4 regions of the Methylobacterium sp. 174MFSha1.1 genome follow, and region 3 is predicted to be linked to each of the others. Evidence: predicted binding sites of a transcription regulator. Region 3 holds the regulator's gene; each other region holds the start of a gene.
The links. The regulator PhoB, encoded in region 3, activates phosphate uptake and scavenging genes when phosphate is short. The targets are predictions, from matches to a motif close to TGTCATNNANCTGTCAT.
Positions count from the first base shown of each region.

Region 1: the regulator PhoB is predicted to act here: its motif matches at 1,092-1,108, upstream of ugpB (sn-glycerol-3-phosphate ABC transporter substrate-binding protein UgpB).
Region 2: the regulator PhoB is predicted to act here: its motif matches at 1,121-1,137, upstream of phnF (phosphonate metabolism transcriptional regulator PhnF).
Region 4: the regulator PhoB is predicted to act here: its motif matches at 1,363-1,379, upstream of BM430_RS18575 (inorganic phosphate transporter).

Region 1 is NZ_FPCB01000006.1:219,798-221,993, reverse strand. It holds gene BM430_RS04440 (sensor histidine kinase) at 1-797, shown strand, start outside; gene ugpB (sn-glycerol-3-phosphate ABC transporter substrate-binding protein UgpB) at 1,132-2,196, shown strand, end outside.
Region 2 is NZ_FPCB01000026.1:9,623-11,818, forward strand. It holds gene BM430_RS21935 (hypothetical protein) at 1-24, opposite strand, end outside; gene phnF (phosphonate metabolism transcriptional regulator PhnF) at 339-1,079, opposite strand; gene phnG (phosphonate C-P lyase system protein PhnG) at 1,279-1,692, shown strand; gene phnH (phosphonate C-P lyase system protein PhnH) at 1,692-2,196, shown strand, end outside.
Region 3 is NZ_FPCB01000039.1:26,503-28,698, reverse strand. It holds gene phoU (phosphate signaling complex protein PhoU) at 1-415, shown strand, start outside; gene phoB (phosphate regulon transcriptional regulator PhoB) at 487-1,188, shown strand; gene BM430_RS27475 (GcrA family cell cycle regulator) at 1,459-1,971, opposite strand.
Region 4 is NZ_FPCB01000020.1:124,838-127,033, reverse strand. It holds gene BM430_RS18585 (adenylate/guanylate cyclase domain-containing protein) at 1-800, shown strand, start outside; gene BM430_RS18580 (GcrA family cell cycle regulator) at 870-1,103, opposite strand; gene BM430_RS18575 (inorganic phosphate transporter) at 1,437-2,196, shown strand, end outside.

The DNA of each region.
Region 1 (2,196 bases), on a different contig from region 3:
CGCGCCGGGCCGACGCGGCCCTCGTCACCCTGCGGCAGACGCAGGACGACCTCGTGCGATCGGAGAAGCTCGCCTCGCTGGGGCAGCTCGTGGCGGGCGTCTCGCACGAGATTAGCACCCCGCTCGGGATCGCGCTGACCACCTCGACCCAGGTCCAGGGCGAGGCGAGCGCCTTCGAGACGCTGGTGGCCGAGAACCGGCTGACGCGCTCGCGCCTGGTGCAGCACGCCGCGCGGATGCGCGACGGCGCGCGGATCATGACCACGAACCTGATGCGCGCCTCGGACCTGCTCTACAGCTTCAAGCAGGTCGCCTCCGACCAGGTGTTCGAGGAGCGCCGCGTCCTCGACCTCCGGTCCTGGATCGACGAGCTGCTGACGAGCCTGCGGGCGCTGGCGCGGCCGGGGCGGCACGAGATCCTGGCGGAGTGCCCGGACGGCCTGTCCCTCGACACCTATCCGGGCATCCTCGCCCAGGTGCTGACCAACGCGGTCAAGAACGCGATCGACCACGGGACGCGCGAGGGTCACCTCCTGCGGGTCGTCATCACGGCGCGGCCCGAGCCGATGCGGGTCGTCATCACGATCGGCGACGACGGCGCCGGCATCGCGCCGCAGCACCTCGACCGCGTCTTCGACCCGTTCTTCACCACCGCCCGCGCCCGGGGCGGGACGGGCCTGGGGCTGCACATCATCCACAACCTGGTCACCCACCGGCTCGCCGGCAGCGTCGAGATCCAGAGTACCGTCGGACAGGGAACCTGCGTGAGCGTTCAGCTGCCGCGGCAGGTCGGGTGAGCGGGGTCATGGTCGATGTGAAAACTTGTTCGACTTGCCTATCAATTCTCAGCGCCTGTTTGATCGGCTGCGTTGGACGATCCGGCACGAATACGAACAACTCTCCACGTCATCCCGGGGCTCGACGCAGGCGAGAACCCGGGATCCATAAACGCTGAGTCTCCAGGATGAAGCGGCACGTGCTCCGCTTCGTCCTCGAGCGTCGGCGGTTATGGATCCCGGGTTCCGCTGCGCGGCCCCGGGATGACGAGGAGGACTTCAATCCCGCCAGGCACAATCGAACGAACTCTCAGCTGTCATCAAGCCGAAGCCACCGAAGACCAAGGGCGACCTGATGGGCAAATCATCACCCTGGCGCGGCAGGAGGGCCGGCCTCCCGGCAAAACCCCTCCTCCGCGCACTCGCCGGCCTTCTGATCGGCGCGACCGCTGCCCTGTCGACGATCGCGGCCCGCGCCGCGACCGAGCTTCAGCTCTGGCACTCCCTCGACGGGGCGAACGGGGCGCTCGTCGCCCGGATCGCCGAGGAATTCAACGCCTCGCAGAGCGCCTATCGCCTGGTCACGATCTACAAGGGCCCCTACGCCGAGACGATCAACGGCGGCATCGCGGCCTACCGGGCGGGGGCCGCGCCGCACATCCTGCAGGTCTTCGAGGTCGGCAACGGCACGATGGCGGCGGCGATCGGGGCGGTACGGCCGGTCGCTGAGGTGATGCGCGCGGCCGGGCGCGGGATCGCGCCCGACGCCTTCCTGCCGGTGATTGCCACCAACTACCTCGCCCGCGACGGCGGCATGCTGTCCCTGCCCTTCAACATCTCCGCCATGGTGATGTGGATCAACCTCGACCGGTTCGCCCGCGCCGGCCTCGACCCCGACCACCTGCCCGAGACCTGGCCGCAGGTGTTCGAGGCCGCCCGGGCCTTGAAGCGGGCGGAGCCGTCCCGCTGCGCGCTCTCCACCGCCTGGCCGACCTGGGCGCATATCGAGCAATTGTCGGCCTGGCACGGCAAGCCGGTCGCCACCCGGTCGAACGGTCTCGACGGCTTCGACGTCGAGCTCGTCTTCAACACGGCGTTCCAGGTCCGCCACCTGCAGAACATCGTCGACCTGCATCGGGAGGGCGCGTTCACCTATGCGGGCCGGACCAACCGCGGCGAGGCGCAGTTCGTCTCGGGCGAGTGCGCGATCTTCCTCACCTCGTCGAGCCTGTACGGTACGATCGCGTCGCAGGACCGCTTCCGGTGGGCGATCCGCCCAATGCCGTACTATCCCGACGTGGTCGACACGCCCCAGAACGCGATCCTGGGCGGCGGCTCGCTCTACGTCATGCAGGGCAAGACGGAGGACGAGTACGCGGGCGTCGCCGCCTTCCTGGACTTCGTGCTGAGCTTCCCCGTG
Region 2 (2,196 bases), on a different contig from region 3:
GGCGACGATCGGACGGGTGGGCATCGGGGGCTCCGGCGAGAGGCGCGGGGGTAACTGCCTCGAGGGCAGGAAGTTCGAGGAAGTCCCTCCCCCTGCGCCTGTTCGATGGGCTCCCCCGGGTTTCACACCCGCCGTGTCATCCCGGGGCTCGCCGAAGGCGAGAACCCGGGATCCATAAACGCCGACGATGCAGGATGAAGCGGCGCACGATCCGCCTCGCCCGCCCACGTCGGTGGTTATGGATCCCGGGTTCTCGCCTTCGGCGAGCCCCGGGACGACACGGAGGGTGTCAGTATTGTCGGGCGAGTCGGGGAGGCTCACGGTGAACCAGTGAGCCCCTACCCCTCCACCACCAGCTCCACCCGGTCCGCCGCGAACAGGCTCTGCGTCGCCTGGATCGGGACGCCCGCCGCATCGACGTTGACGCTCGAGAGCACGATCAGGACCCGGCCGGGCGCGAGGTCGAGGCGGGCGGCCTCGTCGGCGGCGGCCGGGCGGGCGGTGATGCGGGTGGACAGGCGGGTGTAGTCGGCGATGCCGAACTCCGCGTAGGCGCGGGTGAGCGAGCCGAGCGCCGCGTAGGCCGCCGCGAAACCGTCGAAGCGCGGCAGCGGCAGGCAGGTGCGGGCGGTCGAGAGCGGCGTGCCGTCGGCGCGGTGGATGGTCAGCAATGCGAGCATGGCCGAGCCGGGGGCCAGCCCCAAGGCCTCCGCGGTGCCGGGATCGGCCGGCACGCTGTCGGCCGCGATCAGGTCGCCCCAGGCCTCGCGGCCGGCCTTGCTGACGATCTCCGAGAAGCGGGTGCGGCGGCCGATCGGATAGGCGAGGCGCGGCGTCTCCACGAAGGTGCCGCGGCCCTGCGTCGCCCGCACCAGCCCGCGCTCGGCGAGCGCCGCCAGCGCCCGGCGCACGGTGTGGCGGTTGACGCCGAAGCGTGCCGCGAGCGCCGCCTCCGTCGGCAATTGGCTGCCGGGGCCGAGGTGGCCGGCCTCGATGTCGGCGGTGAGCCCGTCCGCGATCTGGCGCCACGCCGCCAGGCCCTCGCCCCGCGCCAGGATCGTCACTCCGCCGTCGGTCACTTGCCCATCCGTCACCGGACCGTCGCTCCCTGCGCTCATACCGTCATCCAAGTTTCATTTGCTCCTCGGTTGTCGGTTATCTATACCATTAGACAACCGCAAGGCCACACGACAGCACGGAAGCCAGCAGGCGGACCCGATGCCCGACCATACCCCATCTCCCGATGAAACGCCCGATCTCGCCGGCCGCCGCGCCGTGATGGCGCTCTGCGGCGAGGCCCGCGCGGAGGAGCTGCGCGACGCGCTCTCCGCGCTCGGCGCCGTGGACGCGCCGGAGGATCTGCGCCCGCCGGAGACCGGGCTGGTGATGACCCGCGGCCGCATCGGCGGCGACGGGCAGCCGTTCAACCTCGGCGAGGCGACGGTGACCCGGGCGGCGGTCCGCCTGGGGACCGGCGAGACCGGCTTCGCCTACCATCTCGGCCGCGACCGGGCGAAGGCGCGGCTCGCCGCGACCCTCGACGCGCTGTGGCAGGTCCGGGAGCGGCGCGCGGCGGTCGAGGCGGCGCTTGCCCCCGTCGCGACCCGCCGGGCCGAGGAGCGCTCGGCGGAAGCGCGCCGGATCGCGGCGACGCGGGTGAACTTCTTCACCATGGCCCGAGGAGAGGATTGATGGGGCGAAGACTGATGCTCGCCCGCGGCTTTGCCGATCCCGTCCACGACGCCCAGGGCGTCTTCCGCGCCGTGATGGACGCCCTCGCGCGCCCCGGCACGATCCAGCCCCTCGCGACGGAGCTGGCACCCTCAGGCCCGCTGACGCCTGAACTCGCCTCCATCGCCCTGGCGCTCGCTGACGCCGACGCGCCGCTCTGGCTCGACGCGGCGCTCGCGAAAAACCCGGCCGTGGCGGAGTTCCTGCGCTTCCATACCGGCGCACGCATCGCCACGGACCCGCTCGACGCCGCCTTCGCGCTGGTCTCCGACCCCGCCGCCTGCCCCGATTTCAGCGTCTTCGCGCAGGGCACGCCGGCCTATCCGGACCGCTCCGCCACCCTGGTGCTGGCGGTCTCCGACCTCTCGGACCGCGCGGGCTGGCGCCTCGACGGGCCGGGCATCAAGGGCAGCGCGACGCTCTTCGCCGCGCCGCTGCCGGCGGACATGGGCGACCGGCTCGCCC
Region 3 (2,196 bases):
GAACGTCGCCAAGCGCGTCGTCGCCGTCGCCGACCAGGTCCAGCTGCAGAAGATCGTCGTCGGCGTGGAGCACATGAACGAGCTGGTCCAGGGCCAGCTCAAGGACGTGCTCGACGCCTACGCCACCCAGGACACCGTCGTCGCCCTCGACGTCTGGGCCCGGGACGGCGGCATCGACGCCCTCTACACCTCGCTGTTCCGCGAGCTCCTGACCTACATGATGGAGGATCCGCGCAACATCACGTTCTGCACGCACCTGCTGTTCTGCGCCAAGAACGTCGAGCGCATCGGCGACCACACCACCAACATCGCCGAGACCATCCACTACCTCGCCACCGGGGAGACGCTGCCGACCGATCGTCCCAAGAACGACCGTTCGAGCTTCGCCACCCTCGATTCCCAGCCGGAGGCCTGACGGGTCGGCCCGTGCCGGGCTTCGTGCCCGGCGCGTGTCACCCTCTCCGGATCCCGCCCGAAGTGCCCCGCATGAGTACCCGCATCCTGATCGTCGAGGACGAGGAGGCGCTGACCCTCCTCCTGCGCTACAACCTCGAGGCGGAGGGCTTCGAGGTCGACGCCGTCGCCCGGGGCGACGAGGCGGATATCCGCCTGCGCGAGCAGATCCCCGACCTCGTCCTCCTCGACTGGATGATGCCCGGCCTCTCCGGCATCGAGCTCTGCCGGCGCATCCGCGCCCGCCGCGAGACCGAGCGGCTGCCGGTGATCATGCTCACCGCCCGCGGCGAGGAGGGCGACAGGGTGCGGGGGCTCGCCACCGGCGCCGACGACTACATCGTCAAGCCGTTCTCGGTGCCGGAACTCCTGGCGCGGGTCCGCGCGCTGCTGCGCCGCGCCAAGCCCGCCCACGTCGCCGACCTGCTGGTGGCCGGCGACATCGAGCTCGACCGGGTCAGCCACCGCGTCCGCCGCGACGGCCGCGAGCTGCATCTCGGCCCGACCGAGTTCAAGCTGCTCGAATTCCTGATGCAGAGTCCCGGCCGGGTCTTCTCCCGCGAGCAATTGCTCGACGGCGTCTGGGGCCACGACGTCTACATCGACGAGCGCACCGTCGACGTGCATATCGGCCGCCTGCGCAAGGCGATCAACCGCGGCCGCGACACCGACCCGATCCGCACCGTGCGCGGCTCCGGCTACTCGTTCGACGAGATGTTCGCGCCGGAGGCGTGAGGCCTCGCTCACGTCGGGCAGAAAGCTCGGCCGTCGGCTGCTCCACCCTCCTCGTCATTTCGGGGCCGCGCAGCGGAGCCCGGAACGACGCGGTGGATGTCAGGGCATCGAGGGACCTTGAAACGCCTGCCCCCGCCAAATCCCGACTTCTCGCGGATTGCCGCCGGACAGGATTCGTTAGGATTTGAGCGATATCGTCGACCAGTCGGAAAGGATCGGTGCGGAAGCGGCGCTACGCCGCCTCCGGATCGGTCGTCCGGATGCGGGACCTTAGCGAAACCCGACGACCTTACGTTCGCGCTTGCGTTCGGCGGCGGGCTGGTAGGCGATCCGGCTGTGGTGGGTGCAGTAGGGCAGGCCGGTGATGGCGCGGTCGCCGCAGAAGCGGAAATCGGGCGTGGACGGGTCGCCCATCGGCCAACGGCACATGAATTCCCGCAGCTCCATGATGGTGACGCGGGCGCTCTCCGGCAGCGCGGTGGTGTCGGCGGGCGATGCGGCCTGATACAGGGCGAGGGCCGGCGGCGCGGGAGCCACCACAGACGGGGTCTCGCCGGCAGCGGACTCGCCCTCGGCCCGGGGACGGCGGCCGCCGGCCGGCGCGGTGCCGTTGGCCTTCGCGACGCGCCCGGCCAGGCCGAGGCGGTGGACCTTGCCGATGACGGCGTTGCGGGAGACGCCGCCGATCTCGGCGGCGATCTGGCTGGCGCTGCGGCCGTCGCTCCACAGCCGCTTGAGAAGCTCGACGCGTTCCTTCGTCCAGCTCGGACCCGCATCCATCATCGCCGCCTCCAATCCCCCGACATCACCCATGGAATCGGCACGCAGCCGCGAGCGGCACGCCGTTCGGCCGCGCGGTGACTCCATCCGATCCTGCTGGTGATCGCCGCCACGCCTGGAGCGGTGGCGACGGGGGTGAACCTACAGGACGGCCTAACATCCGCGCAAGAGTCCGCCCCCCGTCGAGTCGGTTTTTCCCCGCGGCCGGCCGGCGGTCCGAACGCGGCC
Region 4 (2,196 bases), on a different contig from region 3:
TCATCGAGACGATGCGCGCCCAGGAGGACGACCTGCTGGTCGGCTACCAGCAGCACGCCCACCGGATCGAGGCGATGGTCGGGATCGGCAGCGTCGTATCGGTCGGCATCATGGCGCTGCTCGCGGTCCTGGCCCTGCGCGAGGCGGCGCGGCGGGCCGCCCTGTCGCGCTTCCTGCCCGCCGAGCTGGCGCCGCTCCTGGAGCGCGGCGGCAGCATGGAGCGGGGCGGCGGCCTGCGGCTCGGCGAGCGGCGGCACGCGGCCATCGCCTTCGTCGACATGCGCGGCTCCACCACCATCGCCGAGCGGGCCGATCCCGAGACGGTGGCGATCCTGGTCACGGGGTTCCGCCGCTGCGTCGCCCAGGCCGCCCGCGAGACCGGCGGCGTAATCGACAAGTTCATGGGCGACGGCGCACTCGTGGTGTTCGGCGTGCCGGAGACGCGGGAAGACGCCGCCGCCCAGGCCCTCGCCTTCGCGGGACGGCTGGAGGTCCTGGTGGCCGAGTGGAACGCGGCGTCGGGCGAGCCCCCGGTGCGCATCGGCATCGGGGTGCATTGCGGCGAGGTGTTCGTCGGCGTGGTCGGCGACGACGACCGGCTCGAATTCACCGTGCTCGGCGACGCGGTCAACGTCGCGGCCCGGCTCGAACAGGCGACCAAGACCTTCGGGACCACCACGCTCGTCTCGCAGGCCGCGCTCGACGCGAGCCGGACCTCCGGGACGGAGTGGCACGAGGTCAGCCGCCAGCCCCTGCGCGGCCGGCAGGAAGCCTTCCCGATCTACGGCCGGGCCGCCTGAGTACGACGTGAGACGAGGAGAAGGGCCGAAAACGGCGCGGGACGGGGTAGCGGTCCCGGCCGGGCTCTGCTATCGCAGCCGCCCCGGCCGGGTCGGCTCGAAGACGATCCGGCGGTGGAAGGCGCACCAGCTCTTGCCGTCCTGCACCGGCGCACCGCAGCAGACCGCACGGTCGTTCGGTTCGCCGATGATGAACTTGCACACGAAGGCGCCCGACTGGGCGAACGGAACCCGGAGGCTCGGAGAGGGCTCCTCGACGGTGTCTGCGGTCACGATATGCGACATGCGCACGAGCTGGTTCATCGGGTACTGACTCGCTGGCCTTCCGTCACCCTCGACCAGAAGGGCGCCGGGCCGGTTCGTGGCGGGCAGGTCCGTCACCGGATTCTCCACCCCAGGGGATCCGCTCCCTCAGAGACCCGTGCGCACACGCGTCGCTCAAGGGCAGCGATGATCGTGTGAATTTGGGGTTGCGTCTCGCAGAACGCAAGCCCCCTAAGCATTTACGCGTGGTTTTCGACAGCCGGGAGGGGTCCGCGACGGCTCCGGCCCGGCCTCGCGGCGTCATCGACTTGCCATCCACGCGCCCTATCCTTGACTGACCCCCTGCCGCCGCGCGTTTGCCCCGAGGCTGCCATGTCCGACGCCGCTCTGGCCCCCGATCGCGCCGGCGCGGCGCATGGTCACGCCCGCCCCGGGCCGCGCCTCGACCACCGGCTGCATCCTGCGGCGACAATCGGGTTCCTCGCCGTGCTGGCGGCGGGCCTCGCCTATGGCGGCTACAACCTCGTCGCCGACATGCACCGGGCCGGCCAGCCGCCGCTCGCCATCGGAGCCTTCGCGCTGCTCGGCCTCGCCCTGGTGATCGCGCTGGCCTTCGAGTTCGTGAACGGCTTCCACGACACCGCCAACGCGGTGGCGACGGTGATCTACACCCACGCGATGCCGCCCGTCGTCGCGGTGGTCTGGTCGGGCGCGTTCAACTTCCTGGGCGTCATGGCCTCGAGCGGCGCGGTGGCCTACAGCGTCGTGACGCTGCTGCCGGTGGAACTGATCCTCCAGGTCGGCTCGGGGGCGGGCTACGCGATGATCTTCGCGCTGCTCCTCGCGGCGATCGTGTGGAACCTCGGCACCTGGGCGCTCGGCCTGCCGAATTCCTCCTCGCACGCGCTGATCGGCTCGGTGATTGGGGTCGGCCTCGCCAACCAGCTGATGGCGCCCGACCGCGCCGCCTCCGGCGTCGCCTGGGGGCAGGCGCTGACCGTGCTCGAATCGCTGCTGTTCAGCCCCCTCGTCGGCTTCGTCTGCGCCGCCCTCCTGCTCCTTGCGCTCAAGCGCCTGGTGCGCCGGCCCGACCTCTACCGCGCCCCCGAGGGCGAGGCGCCGCCGCCGCTCT